Regions from separate parts of the Epibacterium sp. ABV4_022 genome, predicted to be linked through region 1. Evidence: riboswitches for the same ligand, from Rfam matches in the RefSeq annotation. Region 1 holds a riboswitch; the other holds the start of a gene.

Region 1 (5,780 bases):
AGGCCATGGAGACACCGGCATCCATGATGCCGTCCGCCGTGGCCTCCAGCACCTTCATGTCCCAGCCGCCCTTGTAGAGGGCGCCCCCTGCACGGGCATCGAGGAATTCGCAGATCACCCGGCTGTCATAGAGTGTCGGACCACCCTCGCGGGTCAGCGCCGGGATCTTGGCCAGCGGGTTGCTGGCCGCAAGCGCCGCATCCGGGCCGGTGACGGATGTGGTGACCGGCAACAGCGCAACATCGTCCAGCTGGCCGGTTTCATGCAGCACCAGCACCACCTTGCGTACAAAGGGGGAAGAAGCCGAATAGAAGAGTTTCATGTCACTGGGTCTCCCTGGTTGGCGCAACTCTAGCGGGCGTTCCGCCGTTTTGGAAATGTAGGATCGCAAAAAATGCGGAAACCGCGGTCAATTGTCGCCCAGGTAGCTGCGCAGCGCCGCAGGCGGGTTGTCCAGCAGCTGCACTGTGGGTTCGGGCGGTCGTGCCGTGCCCTCGGCCACCAGCACCACCTGATCCGCGATCCGGCGCGCGTCCTGCGGATCGTGGCTGACCATCAACAGGGTAAGATCGCTTTCGGCGGTGATGTCCCGCACCAGATCCAGCATCTCCGCCTTGAGCGCCGGACCCAGCGCCGCAAAGGGTTCGTCCAGCAACAGCAGTTCCCGCCCCTGGACCAGCACCCGCGCCAACGCTGCCCGGCTCTGCTGGCCACCGGACAGCTCCGCGGGTTTGCGATCTTCCAAGCCCTGCAACCCGACGCGGGCGATGGAGGCGTCGACCTGCGCGCGCTCCGCCGCAGTCAGACGGCGATTGGCATCGACCCCGAGGCCCACGTTTTGCCGCACCGAGAGATGCGGAAACAGGTTGCCGTCCTGAAACAGCATTGCCACCGGCCGCTTGCCGGGGCCCAGCGGCGCCAGATCTCGCTCCTGCCACAGGATCCGCCCCGCCGCGAGGGGCTGAAACCCGGCAACCGCCTCCAGCAGGGTGGATTTGCCCGCACCGGACGGACCAATCACCGCCACCCGCGCACCACCGGCGAACTCGAGGTCAGCTTCGAGGCGGAACGTGCCCTTCCGGATGTCTGCGCCTTCAAGTTTCAGCATGGAATCGCCCTCCCCGGTCCAGCAGCCAGAATACCCCCATCGACAGAACAAACAGCAGCAGCGCCGCCCCCTGCGCGGCCTCCATGCGATAGGCCCCCATCAGCCGATAGACCTGCAACGGCAACGTCGCGACCTCGGGATCGGCAAACAGCGCGATGACACCAAGATCACCAAGCGACAGCGCTGCGGTCAGTCCGGCGGCAAAGCCGATCTGAGCCCGACAGCGCGGCAGCAGCACCCGCTGCCAGACCGCTCGGCCACGCATGTCGAGCGCAACGGCCAGGCGTGCATTCTGTTGCAGCACCTGCCGCATGCGAGGCACCAGAATCCGCAGCGCAAAGGGGAGCGCCATCACCATGTTGACCACCGCCGTCACCGGCAGCGCCAGCACAAACGGGTCGACAAAGGGATAGACCATCACGAACAGCCCGGTCCCGATCACCAGCGGCGACGCCGCGAGCCCCAGGATACCGGCGACTTCTCCCAGCCGTTTGCGCCCCATGGCAATGCTTGCCGACAGGGGCAGCGCCACCAGCAACAGCAGTGCGGTGCTCAGGCTGGCAATCTGGATCGACACCCAGGCCGCGTTCCAGACTGAGCCGGGCAGGCTCGCCAAGCCAGGCACGCCCGCCACCAGCACCGCCAGCAGCGGCAGCATCAGGAACAGCGCGGCAAGTGCGATCCACAGACCGTCAAACAGCCTTGCGCGCGCCCCTGCCCCGTCCCAACGGGCCACCGCCCGGTCGAGACCGGCACCAAGACCATCCCCGAGCGACACCCGCAACGCCAGAAGCGCCGCTGCCACCGTCAGGACAAGCTGCACGCTGGACAGCATCGCCGCCCGCCCAAGATCAAAGTCAAAGTGAAACGCCTGATAGATCGCCAGTTCCAGCGTCGTCGCACGTGGCCCGCCACCAAGGGTCAGCGCCACCGCGAAACTCGACAGGCAGATGGCAAAGATCACCGCCGCGGCACCGGGCACCACCTGCCGCAGCATCGGCAGTTCCAGAAGACGCCACATGGCCCCCGGCCCGGCATCCAGCTGCACCGCGAGCCGGAACCGCTCTGCCGGTATCTCCTGCCAGCCTTGCAGGATCAGCCGGGTTGCCAGCGGCAGGTTGAAGAACACATGCGCGATCACCACCCCGTGCAGCCCGTAGATCTGAACCGGGGGCAGGCCCACCAGCCCCAGCGCATCACTCACCCAGCCGGAGCGGCCAAAGACCGCCAGCAGCCCCAGGATCGCAACAATCACCGGCAGGATGAACGGCGCGCCCAGTAACGTGATCAAGACACGACGCCCGGGAAACCTGCGGCGGGCCAGGGCACGGGCGACCGGGATCGCCAGAGCGACACTGATCAGGGCCGACAGCACCGCCTGCACCAGCGTGAACCGCAGAGCCGACTGATCGGCTGCGCCAAACCCGGCGCCGTCCTCCGCCCGCAGGGTTACCGCCGTCAGCGTGCCCAGAACCAGCAGCGCCACCCCGAGGGCGGCGCAGGTTCCGGGCCAGGTCGCGACCGGACGCAGGTTTACCGGCTGAGCGCTGTGCGCCATTCGTCCAGCGCCTTTGCCCGCAGGTCTGCGGCTTCTTGCTCGGGCAGAAGCAGGGCTTTCTCCGGGTTCACCAAAGTCTCGAACCCGGCAGGCAGGCCGTCGGCGGGGATGACCGCCGGATACATCCAGTTGGTGGTCGGAATGATCGATTGGAACTCATCCGACACCATGAATTGCAGGAACTGATCCGCGAGATCCGGCTGATCGCTGGCCGCGAGTTTTCCGGCCACCTCAACCTGCATGTAGTGCCCTTCGTCAAAGACGGCGGCGGCCTTGCTGTCATCCTCTTCGGCGATCAGATGATAGGCAGGCGAGGTGGTGTAGGACAGCACCATATCCGCCTCACCTTCGAGGAAGAGACCATAGGCTTCCGACCAGCCTTTGGTGACGGTGACGATATTGTCGCTCAGACTCCCCCAGATCGCTGGCGCCTCGTCGCCATAGGCGGCCTTCACCCACATCAAGAGCCCGAGCCCGGGGGTGGAGGAGCGGGGATCCTGGATGACGATCTTGGCGTCGCTCTCGCCCAGCGCCTTGAAATTCGTGGGCGCATCCGCGGCGGCATTGTGCACGAAGGCGAAATAGCCCCAGTCGTAGGGCGCGAAGACCTCGTCGTTCCACGCCACGGGGAGCGCATAGTCGGCCTCGACCGAGATCGGCGCAAACAGACCGGTGTCCTTTGCCGCAGCGGTCAGGTTGGTATCAAGGCCAAGCACCACATCCGCATCGGACCGCTCGCCTTCCAGCTTGATCCGCGCCAGCAGCGCCGCCCCGTCGCCGGCGCCGACGAATTTCAGGTCACAGTCGCAGGTCGCTTCAAACGCCTGCTCCACCGCCGGGCCGGGGCCCCACTCGGACACAAAACTGTCGTAGGTGTAGACCACAAGCTCTGGCGTGTCCGCCGTCGCGGCGGTGGCGGCCAAAAGCGCGCTCGCAACAAAGAGGGGTTTCATATCGTCCTCCAATGCGGCGTCAGGCAAGGAGGAGATCGGAGCATCAGCGCACCGCAACATCCGGAACCTTCCCTCCGCCGGTATAATCCGGTTCAGGTTCAACGGGTTCGCCATCCGGCATCTCAGCGCGTCATGTCGCGCACCCCGAGGTGGGGCAAACCCTAGGGCGCGTTTGCCGGATTGGCAAGCGCAGCCTTGAGATGCCAAAGACAGACGCCAGCTCAGGCTTGGGTCAGCACGCCTGACCTGTCGTTTCATCCGCGAAACACGAGGACAATGAGAAGCAGGCGGTGTTTCTGTCGTTTCTGCCCTGTTGATGCGCGGCTCTCTTTTCCCGGGCGCGCTTTGCCGTTAAAGGGTCAGGACAAAGGAGACCCGCGCGCATGTCCATGAACTCTTTCGGCCACCTCTTCCGTGTCACCACCTGGGGCGAAAGCCACGGGCCTGCTCTCGGGGCGACCGTCGATGGCTGTCCGCCGAATGTCCCGCTGAGCCCGGACATGCTGCAACAGTGGCTGGACAAGCGCCGCCCCGGCCAGAACAAGAACACCACCCAGCGCAACGAGCCGGACGCGGTGAAGATCCTGTCGGGCGTGTTCGAAGGCCACTCCACCGGCACGCCAATCCAGCTGATGATCGAGAACACCGATCAGCGGTCAAAGGACTATGGCGAGATCGCGCAAACCTTCCGCCCCGGCCATGCGGACATCACGTATTTCCAGAAATACGGCAACCGTGACTATCGCGGCGGCGGGCGGTCCTCTGCCCGCGAAACCGCGGCGCGGGTGGCCGCGGGCGGTGTTGCACGCGAAGCGATCAACGCGCTGGTGCCCGGCCTACAGATCAAGGGCTATATGACCCGGATGGGCGAGATGGAGATCGACCGCAGCCGGTTTGACTGGGCAGCGATCGACCAGAACGATTTCTGGATTCCGGATGCGGGCGCTGTTCAGGACTGGGAAGACTACCTGCAAGCGCTGCGCAAGGATCACGACTCGGTCGGCGCCGTGGTCGAGGTGGTGGCACGCGGGGTGCCCGCCGGTATCGGTGCGCCGATCTATGGCAAGCTCGACACCGACCTCGCCGCCGCGATGATGTCGATCAATGCCGTGAAGGGCGTGGAGATCGGCGAGGGCATGCATGCCGCCCAGCTGAAAGGGTCGGAGAACGCCGACGAGATCTTTATGGGCAATGACGGCCAGCCGGTCTATTCCTCCAACCACGCCGGCGGCATCCTTGGCGGCATTTCCACCGGTCAGGACGTCGTGGTGCGGTTCGCGGTCAAACCGACCTCCTCGATCCTGACGCCGCGCCAGTCGATCCGCAAGGACGGCACCGCCACCGAAGTCATCACCAAAGGCCGCCACGACCCCTGCGTCGGCATTCGTGCCGTGCCCGTGGCCGAGGCAATGATGGCCTGCGTCATCCTGGACCACCTCTTGCTGCATCGCGGCCAGATTGGCGAGAATCAGGGCCGGATCGGATAACCCAGGCCCATGGTCGCCATTCTCGGGATTACCTTTCCGATCTACGCGGCCCTCGGGTTGGGCTACCTGTTTGTCTGGAAAGGCATCTTTTCCAGCCACGACATCAAGAGCCTCGGCGCCTATGTCTTCAACCTGGCGCTGCCGGGGCTGATCTTCACCACCATCGCCAGCCGCGACCCGGTCGAGGTGTTCCAGGCCGCCTATGTGCTGCCCTATCTGATTGGCGGCGTACTGAACATTGCGGTCGCCTATCTGCTGTTTTCGCTACGCGGGTTTGATCCGATGCGGCGGGCGGTGGGCGTCATGGGCTCGACCTGTCCCAACAACGGATTTGTCGGCTATCCGGTGATGCTGCTGGCATTCCCTGATATAGCGGGCATCGTCCTGACACTGAATCTGGTGATCGAGACGCTGATCCTGATCCCGATCTGCCTGATGCTGATGGAGGCGGCCGACGCCGACCGTTCCGTCCCGCTTGGGCCGCGCCTGTGGCGGATCGTCTGGAACGTGGCGAAGATGCCGACGATGATGGCCCTTGTCGCGGGGCTTCTGGTGGCGCTTCTCCACGTACCGATCCCGGCGCCGTTTTTTCGCTTTACCGATATGCTCGCGGCCTCTGCCGGGGCGGTTTCGCTGATCGTCATCGGCGGATCGCTTGCCGGGCTGCCCCTGCG
Region 2 (5,780 bases), 1.2 Mb from region 1:
TTTTGCCGCAGGCCCGGCCCTTCGGCGCCCAGCACCAGGGCGATCGGGTCAGAGGTGCGGCCCGCGACCGCCTCCTCGATGGTTTCCTCGGCCTCGCCATCCAGCCCCAGCACCAGATACCCCATCTGTTGCAGCGCCACGATACTGTCCGAGAGGTTGCGCATGCGCAGGTAGGGCTGGCGTTCCAGCGCGCCGGAGGCGGTTTTGGCCAGGGCACCGGTTTCCGGGGCCGAGTGGTGACGGGTGCCGATCACCGCCGATGCGCCCAGCACTTCGGCGGAACGCAGGATGGCGCCAACGTTGTGAGGGTCGGTCACCCGATCCAGAAGGATCACCCGCGGGATTTCCGCGCCGATGCAATTGTCCTCAAGCCCGCCCCAGTTCAGCGGCTTGACTTCCAGCGCCGCCCCCTGGTGCACCGAGCCGGGATCGATCGGCACCGAGAACTTGCGCGGGTCGACCACATCGGGTGTCATGCCGGAGGCGGCGATGGCGTCTTCGAGCTTGTTCTGGGCATTCAATGTCACCACAAGGCGCAGCTTTTCGCGCCGGGGATTGAGCAGCGCATCACGCACCGCATGCAGGCCAAACAGCCAGACGGTTTCCGCCGAGGCCGCCTTTTTGGCCTTTTCCTTTTCCACCACCCAGGCGGGTTTCTTGCTGGGTTTCTTGTTCATGACATGCTCCGGAAAACAAAATGCGAGGCGGCGGAAAAAACTTGCGATTTTCCGGTTGACGCCCGTTTGGTGCGCTAGTAATCACGCCTCCACGTCAGGTGCAACATGCTTCTGACCGTGGGCGACAGGCCGCAAGGTGTGGCAGGGGACTGTAACTCCCTCGCGGAGACGCACGCTAGGTTCGATTCCTAGGTCGCCCACCATCTTCTCTCTTTCAACTGAAAAATCAATGACTTGAGACTAGATGGTGACCGCCGTCCTGTGGGTCGTTTTTCCAAATGGTGTGATCCGCCCCCGCGCGCGACCGGGGCAACCAGTGCGGCTGCGCCAGGTGGATTGTTGCAGATTTTGCGCGTGAGCGATGGCGCCGGGGCGCTGCCCCGGACCCCGGGATATTTCCAAGAAGATGAAGGCAAGCGCCGCGGTATGGACCGCAGCTCGGCGTCGCCTGGAACCGATCGCGGACGCGCGCTGGCCGAGCTGTCAGACCGTCTGGGCAAGCGCCGCTTCGACCCAGGCGACCAGCGCGTCGAGATCGGGGGCGGTTTCGACGGCCAGACCTTCGGCGAACCCCTCGAAGGCCTCGACGTTCATCCGGTTGACGCCGGACACCACCGGCAGCCCCATGGCCAGCGCTTCGGCGATGACCGGGCGCATGCCACGGCCATCGGCCTCGTGTTTGCCGAATTTATTGACCAGCAGCACCTGCGGCGCGGGTGTGGTGGCAAGCTGAGCGGTGACCAGCCCGACGGCGCGTTCGAGCGCCTCGGGGTTGAGGCGGCAGCCACGGGCGCCCTCGCCCAGGGACTGGGAGATCCGGATGGTTTCCCCCTCGGGCAGGACGCGCACATCCATGTCGCAGAGCTTGCTGTCATAGCAATCGGTGTTGGTCTGCACGATGCCTGCGGTGCGAATACCCCTTTCGGCCAACCGCTCTGCCAATGCGGTCAACAGGCGGTCGGTGGCGCCGCGTTCGGTGGTCATCACATAGGCAAGCTGCATGGGGTCGTCCTTTGCATGTCGTCTGCGCAAGCGGCAGATTAGCGCGAAAGGACGGCGCCCGCCAGTGGCGACGCAGGCCGTGATTGTCGCAGATCAGCGCGTACCGTGTGTGCCCGCCGCCATGGCGCTGAGGCCGAGCCGGGCAAAGAGCGCCTCGTCCGCTTCCTCCTCCGGGTTGTCGGCGGTCAGGAGCGTGTCGCCCATGAAGATCGAGTTCGCCCCGGCAAAGATGCACATCGCCTGCAGCTCATCGCTCATTTCGGTGCGCCCGGCCGAGAGCCGCACATGCGCGCGCGGCATCAGGATGCGGGCCAGCGCAATGGTGCGGACGAATTCGATCGGATCAAGCGGAGGCGTGTCGGCCAGAGGCGTATCTGCCATCGGAATCAGCATGTTGATCGGCACCGATTGCGGATGTTCCGGCAGCGTCGCGAGGCTCAACAGCATGTCGATCCGGTCGCCGCGCTCTTCACCCATGCCAAGGATGCCGCCAGAGCAGACGTTGATCCCGGCCTCGCGCACCCGCGCAAGGGTGTCCAGCCTATCCGCAAAACTGCGGGTGGTGATGACCTCCGGGTAGTAGCGCTCCGAGGTGTCGATGTTGTGATTGTAGTAATCCAGCCCCGCATCCCGCAGGCGCAGCACCTGATCCTGCTCCAGCATGCCAAGCGTCATGCAGGTCTCCATCCCCAGCGCCTTGACGCCTTCGATCATCGCTTCCAGCTGAGCCATGTCGCGCGCCTTGGGGCCGCGCCAGGCCGCCCCCATGCAGTAGCGGGTAGCGCCGGCGTCGCGGGCCTTCTTGGCTTCGGCGATGACACGCTGCACCTCGATCAGTTTGGACGCCGGAAGCTGCGCGCCATTACGTGCCGATTGCGAACAATAGGCGCAATCCTCGGCGCAGCCGCCGGTCTTGATCGACAGGAGGCGCGATTTCTGCACCGCGTTGGGATCAAACATCTGCCGGTGCAGGCTCTGGGCCTGAAACAGCAGATCCATGAAGGGCTGAGCATAGATCTCCTCTGCCTCCTGCCGGGTCCAGTCCGTGCGGACAAGGGGGGTGTCGAGCATGGGAAGCCTCGCTGGATAACGGATGACACTACACGCCAAGGGGGCGCGAATCTTTTATAGATAATATATAAAACATGGTTTGACATAGTACAGCATTGAATAGATTTGAGTTTCATTCAGGCGCGCGCATCAAAAATACGCGCATAGCGCGAGTTCACGGCACAACCCTCTGCAGGAGGGCGTGGATCAGAAATCTCTTGACGGGCTGCCATGTCCTCCCCTACGCCTAGGGCCACGCAGGGGAGTCCCGCCGAGGGGACTGAGAGGCAGACAGGGAGAAATCCCGGTGACGCGACCCTTAGAACCTGACCCAGTTGATACTGGCGTAGGAAGCTAGGACAGTCGCGCATCGCCCCGGTACAGGGTTGATCCGCCGCTGCTCTGACACGGCAGGACCTGTACCCCCTGCCCCGTTTTCCTCCGGCCCGGCTCAATTGGTGTCTTTTTGAGAATGGACTCGAGGAGCACCAAGATGAACGTCCCCAACCCAAAGATCACCACAGGCGCATTGCCTGCGTCGCGCAAGATCTATGTGGCAGGCGAGATGCACAAGGACATCCGTGTGCCGATGCGCGAAATCGCCACCCATCCGACCGCGGGCGAGGCGCCGCTGCCGGTCTATGACAGTTCCGGGCCCTATACGGATCCGGAGATCCTGACCGACATTCGCGAGGGTCTGGCGCCGCTGCGCGCCGCCTGGATCAAGGATCGCGGCGATGTCGAAGCCTATCAGGGCCGCGATGTTACCCCTGCGGACAATGGCTTTGTCGCGGGCGACCGGCTAGTGCCGGAGTTCCCGGTGCGGCCCGCACCCCTGCGCGGGACCAGGGATGCCGCCCCTACGCAACTGGCCTATGCGCGGGCGGGGATCATCACACCGGAGATGGAATATATCGCCATTCGCGAGAACCAGCTGCGCGAGCTGTCGCCCTGTCATGGCAGCCGCGATGGCGAGGATTTTGGCGCAAATATCCCCGACTATGTGACGCCGGAATTTGTACGCTCCGAGATCGCCGCCGGGCGCGCCATTATCCCCGCCAATATCAACCACCCGGAGCTGGAGCCGATGATCATCGGCCGCAATTTCAAGGTAAAGATCAACGCCAATATGGGCACCTCGGCCGTCACCTCCTCGATGGAGGAGGAAGTGGACAAGCTGGTCTGGGCGATCCGCTGGGGCGCGGATACGGTGATGGACCTGTCCACCGGCCGCAACATCCACAACACCCGCGAATGGATCATCCGCAACAGCCCGGTGCCGATCGGCACGGTGCCGATCTATCAGGCGCTGGAGAAGGTGAACGGCATCGCCGAGGACCTGACCTGGGAGGTGTTCCGCGACACGCTGATCGAGCAGGCGGAACAAGGCGTCGATTACTTCACCATCCACGCAGGCGTGCGGCTGCATATGGTGCCGATGACCGTGGAACGCGTCACCGGGATCGTGTCGCGCGGTGGGTCGATCATGGCGAAATGGTGCCTGCATCACCACAAGGAGAGCTTTCTCTATGAGCATTTCGAGGAGATCTGCGATATCTGCCGCCGCTATGATGTGTCGTTTTCCTTGGGCGATGGGCTGCGTCCCGGCTCGATTGCCGATGCCAATGACGAAGCGCAATTTGCCGAGCTGGAAACGCTGGGCGAGCTGACCAAGATCGCCTGGGCCAAGGACTGTCAGGTGATGATCGAAGGGCCGGGCCATGTGGCCATGCACAAGATCAAGGAGAACATGGACAAGCAGCTGGAGTGCTGCCACGAGGCGCCGTTTTACACGCTCGGCCCGCTGACCACGGATATTGCGCCGGGGTACGATCACATCACGTCTGGCATTGGCGCGGCGATGATCGGCTGGTTTGGCTGCGCGATGCTCTGTTACGTGACACCGAAAGAGCACCTCGGCCTGCCGGACCGCGATGACGTCAAAACCGGGGTGATCACCTACAAGATCGCCGCCCATGCCGCTGATCTGGCCAAGGGTCTGCCCGGCGCGCAGCGGCGTGATGATGCGCTGAGCCGCGCACGGTTTGAGTTCCGCTGGGAGGACCAGTTCAACCTGTCGCTGGACCCGGAAACGGCACAGAGCTTTCACGACGAGACCCTGCCGAAAGAGGCCCATAAGGTGGCGCATTTCTGTTCCATGTGCGGGCCGAAGTTCTGCTCCATGCGGATCAGCCACGACATCCGCGCCGAGGCCCAAAAGGAGGGCTTCGAAGCGATGGCGGCGAAGTTCCGCGAAGGCGGTGAGCTTTATGTGCCGGTGGCGGATGCTGCGGCGGACACGCCGGAGGAGTCGGCGTGATCACCATCGCGGGCGCAGGTCTGGCAGGCCTCGCCTGCGCCTATGCCCTGGCCCGCCGGGGCGTGGTGGTGCGCCTGTTCGAACGCTCCGGGGGGATCGGTGCCGACAGTGCGGCCCGCTACGCAGGCGGCATGCTGGCGCCCTGGTGCGAACGCGAAAGCGCCGAGGAGGAGGTGATCTCTCTCGGCAGCCGCGCCTTCGACTGGTGGGCCCGGATCACCCCGGTGCACCGGCGCGGCACGCTGGTGGTGGCACCGCGCCGCGACCGGGCGGAGGTGGCGCGTTTCGGACGTCGCACCCGTGCGTACCGGCAGGTCGGCGGGGCGGAGATCGGCGCGCTGGAACCGGCGCTGGCGGGGCGGTTCGATCAGGGGCTGTTCTTTGAGGGCGAGGCACATCTGGACCCGCGCCGGGCGCTGCGGGATCTGGCCCACGCGGTGATGGATCTGGGCGGAGAGATCAGCCTCGGTACCGAGGCCCCGCAGCAGGTCGATCTGGATTGCACCGGCATGGCGGCCCCGCTGCCGGCCTTGCGGTCGGTCCGGGGCGAGATGGCGATCCTGCGCTGCCCGGAGGTGGAAATCAGCCGCACCCTGCGCCTGCTGCATCCGCGCACGCCGATCTACCTCGTGCCCCGGGGCGATGGTCACTACATGCTGGGCGCGACCATGGTGGAAAGCGATCACGCCGGCCCGCCGACCCTGCGCGCCCTGATGGAGCTGCTGGGGGCC

Evidence for each region. A riboswitch is a leader RNA that binds a small molecule or an ion and turns the genes downstream of it on or off. The one in region 1 is predicted to bind thiamine pyrophosphate.
Region 2: it holds a riboswitch for thiamine pyrophosphate, as region 1 does, so the genes downstream of both, thiC (phosphomethylpyrimidine synthase ThiC) here and thiB (thiamine ABC transporter substrate binding subunit) in region 1, are expected to answer to the same signal.

The regions. Positions count from the first base shown of each region.
Region 1 is NZ_JBSWVA010000001.1:256,781-262,560, reverse strand. Features, by position in the region: gene ACXAF5_RS01230 (glutathione S-transferase) at 1-322, opposite strand, end outside; gene ACXAF5_RS01225 (thiamine ABC transporter ATP-binding protein) at 410-1,108, opposite strand; gene ACXAF5_RS01220 (thiamine/thiamine pyrophosphate ABC transporter permease ThiP) at 1,095-2,666, opposite strand; gene thiB (thiamine ABC transporter substrate binding subunit) at 2,642-3,619, opposite strand; TPP riboswitch at 3,672-3,776, opposite strand; gene aroC (chorismate synthase) at 4,003-5,106, shown strand; gene ACXAF5_RS01205 (AEC family transporter) at 5,116-5,780, shown strand, end outside.
Region 2 is NZ_JBSWVA010000001.1:1,454,461-1,460,240, reverse strand. Features, by position in the region: gene rlmB (23S rRNA (guanosine(2251)-2'-O)-methyltransferase RlmB) at 1-677, opposite strand, end outside; tRNA gene ACXAF5_RS06940 (tRNA-Tyr) at 797-880, shown strand; gene ACXAF5_RS06935 (DUF2478 domain-containing protein) at 1,161-1,679, opposite strand; gene bioB (biotin synthase BioB) at 1,773-2,750, opposite strand; TPP riboswitch at 2,979-3,099, shown strand; gene thiC (phosphomethylpyrimidine synthase ThiC) at 3,223-5,049, shown strand; gene ACXAF5_RS06920 (FAD-dependent oxidoreductase) at 5,046-5,780, shown strand, end outside.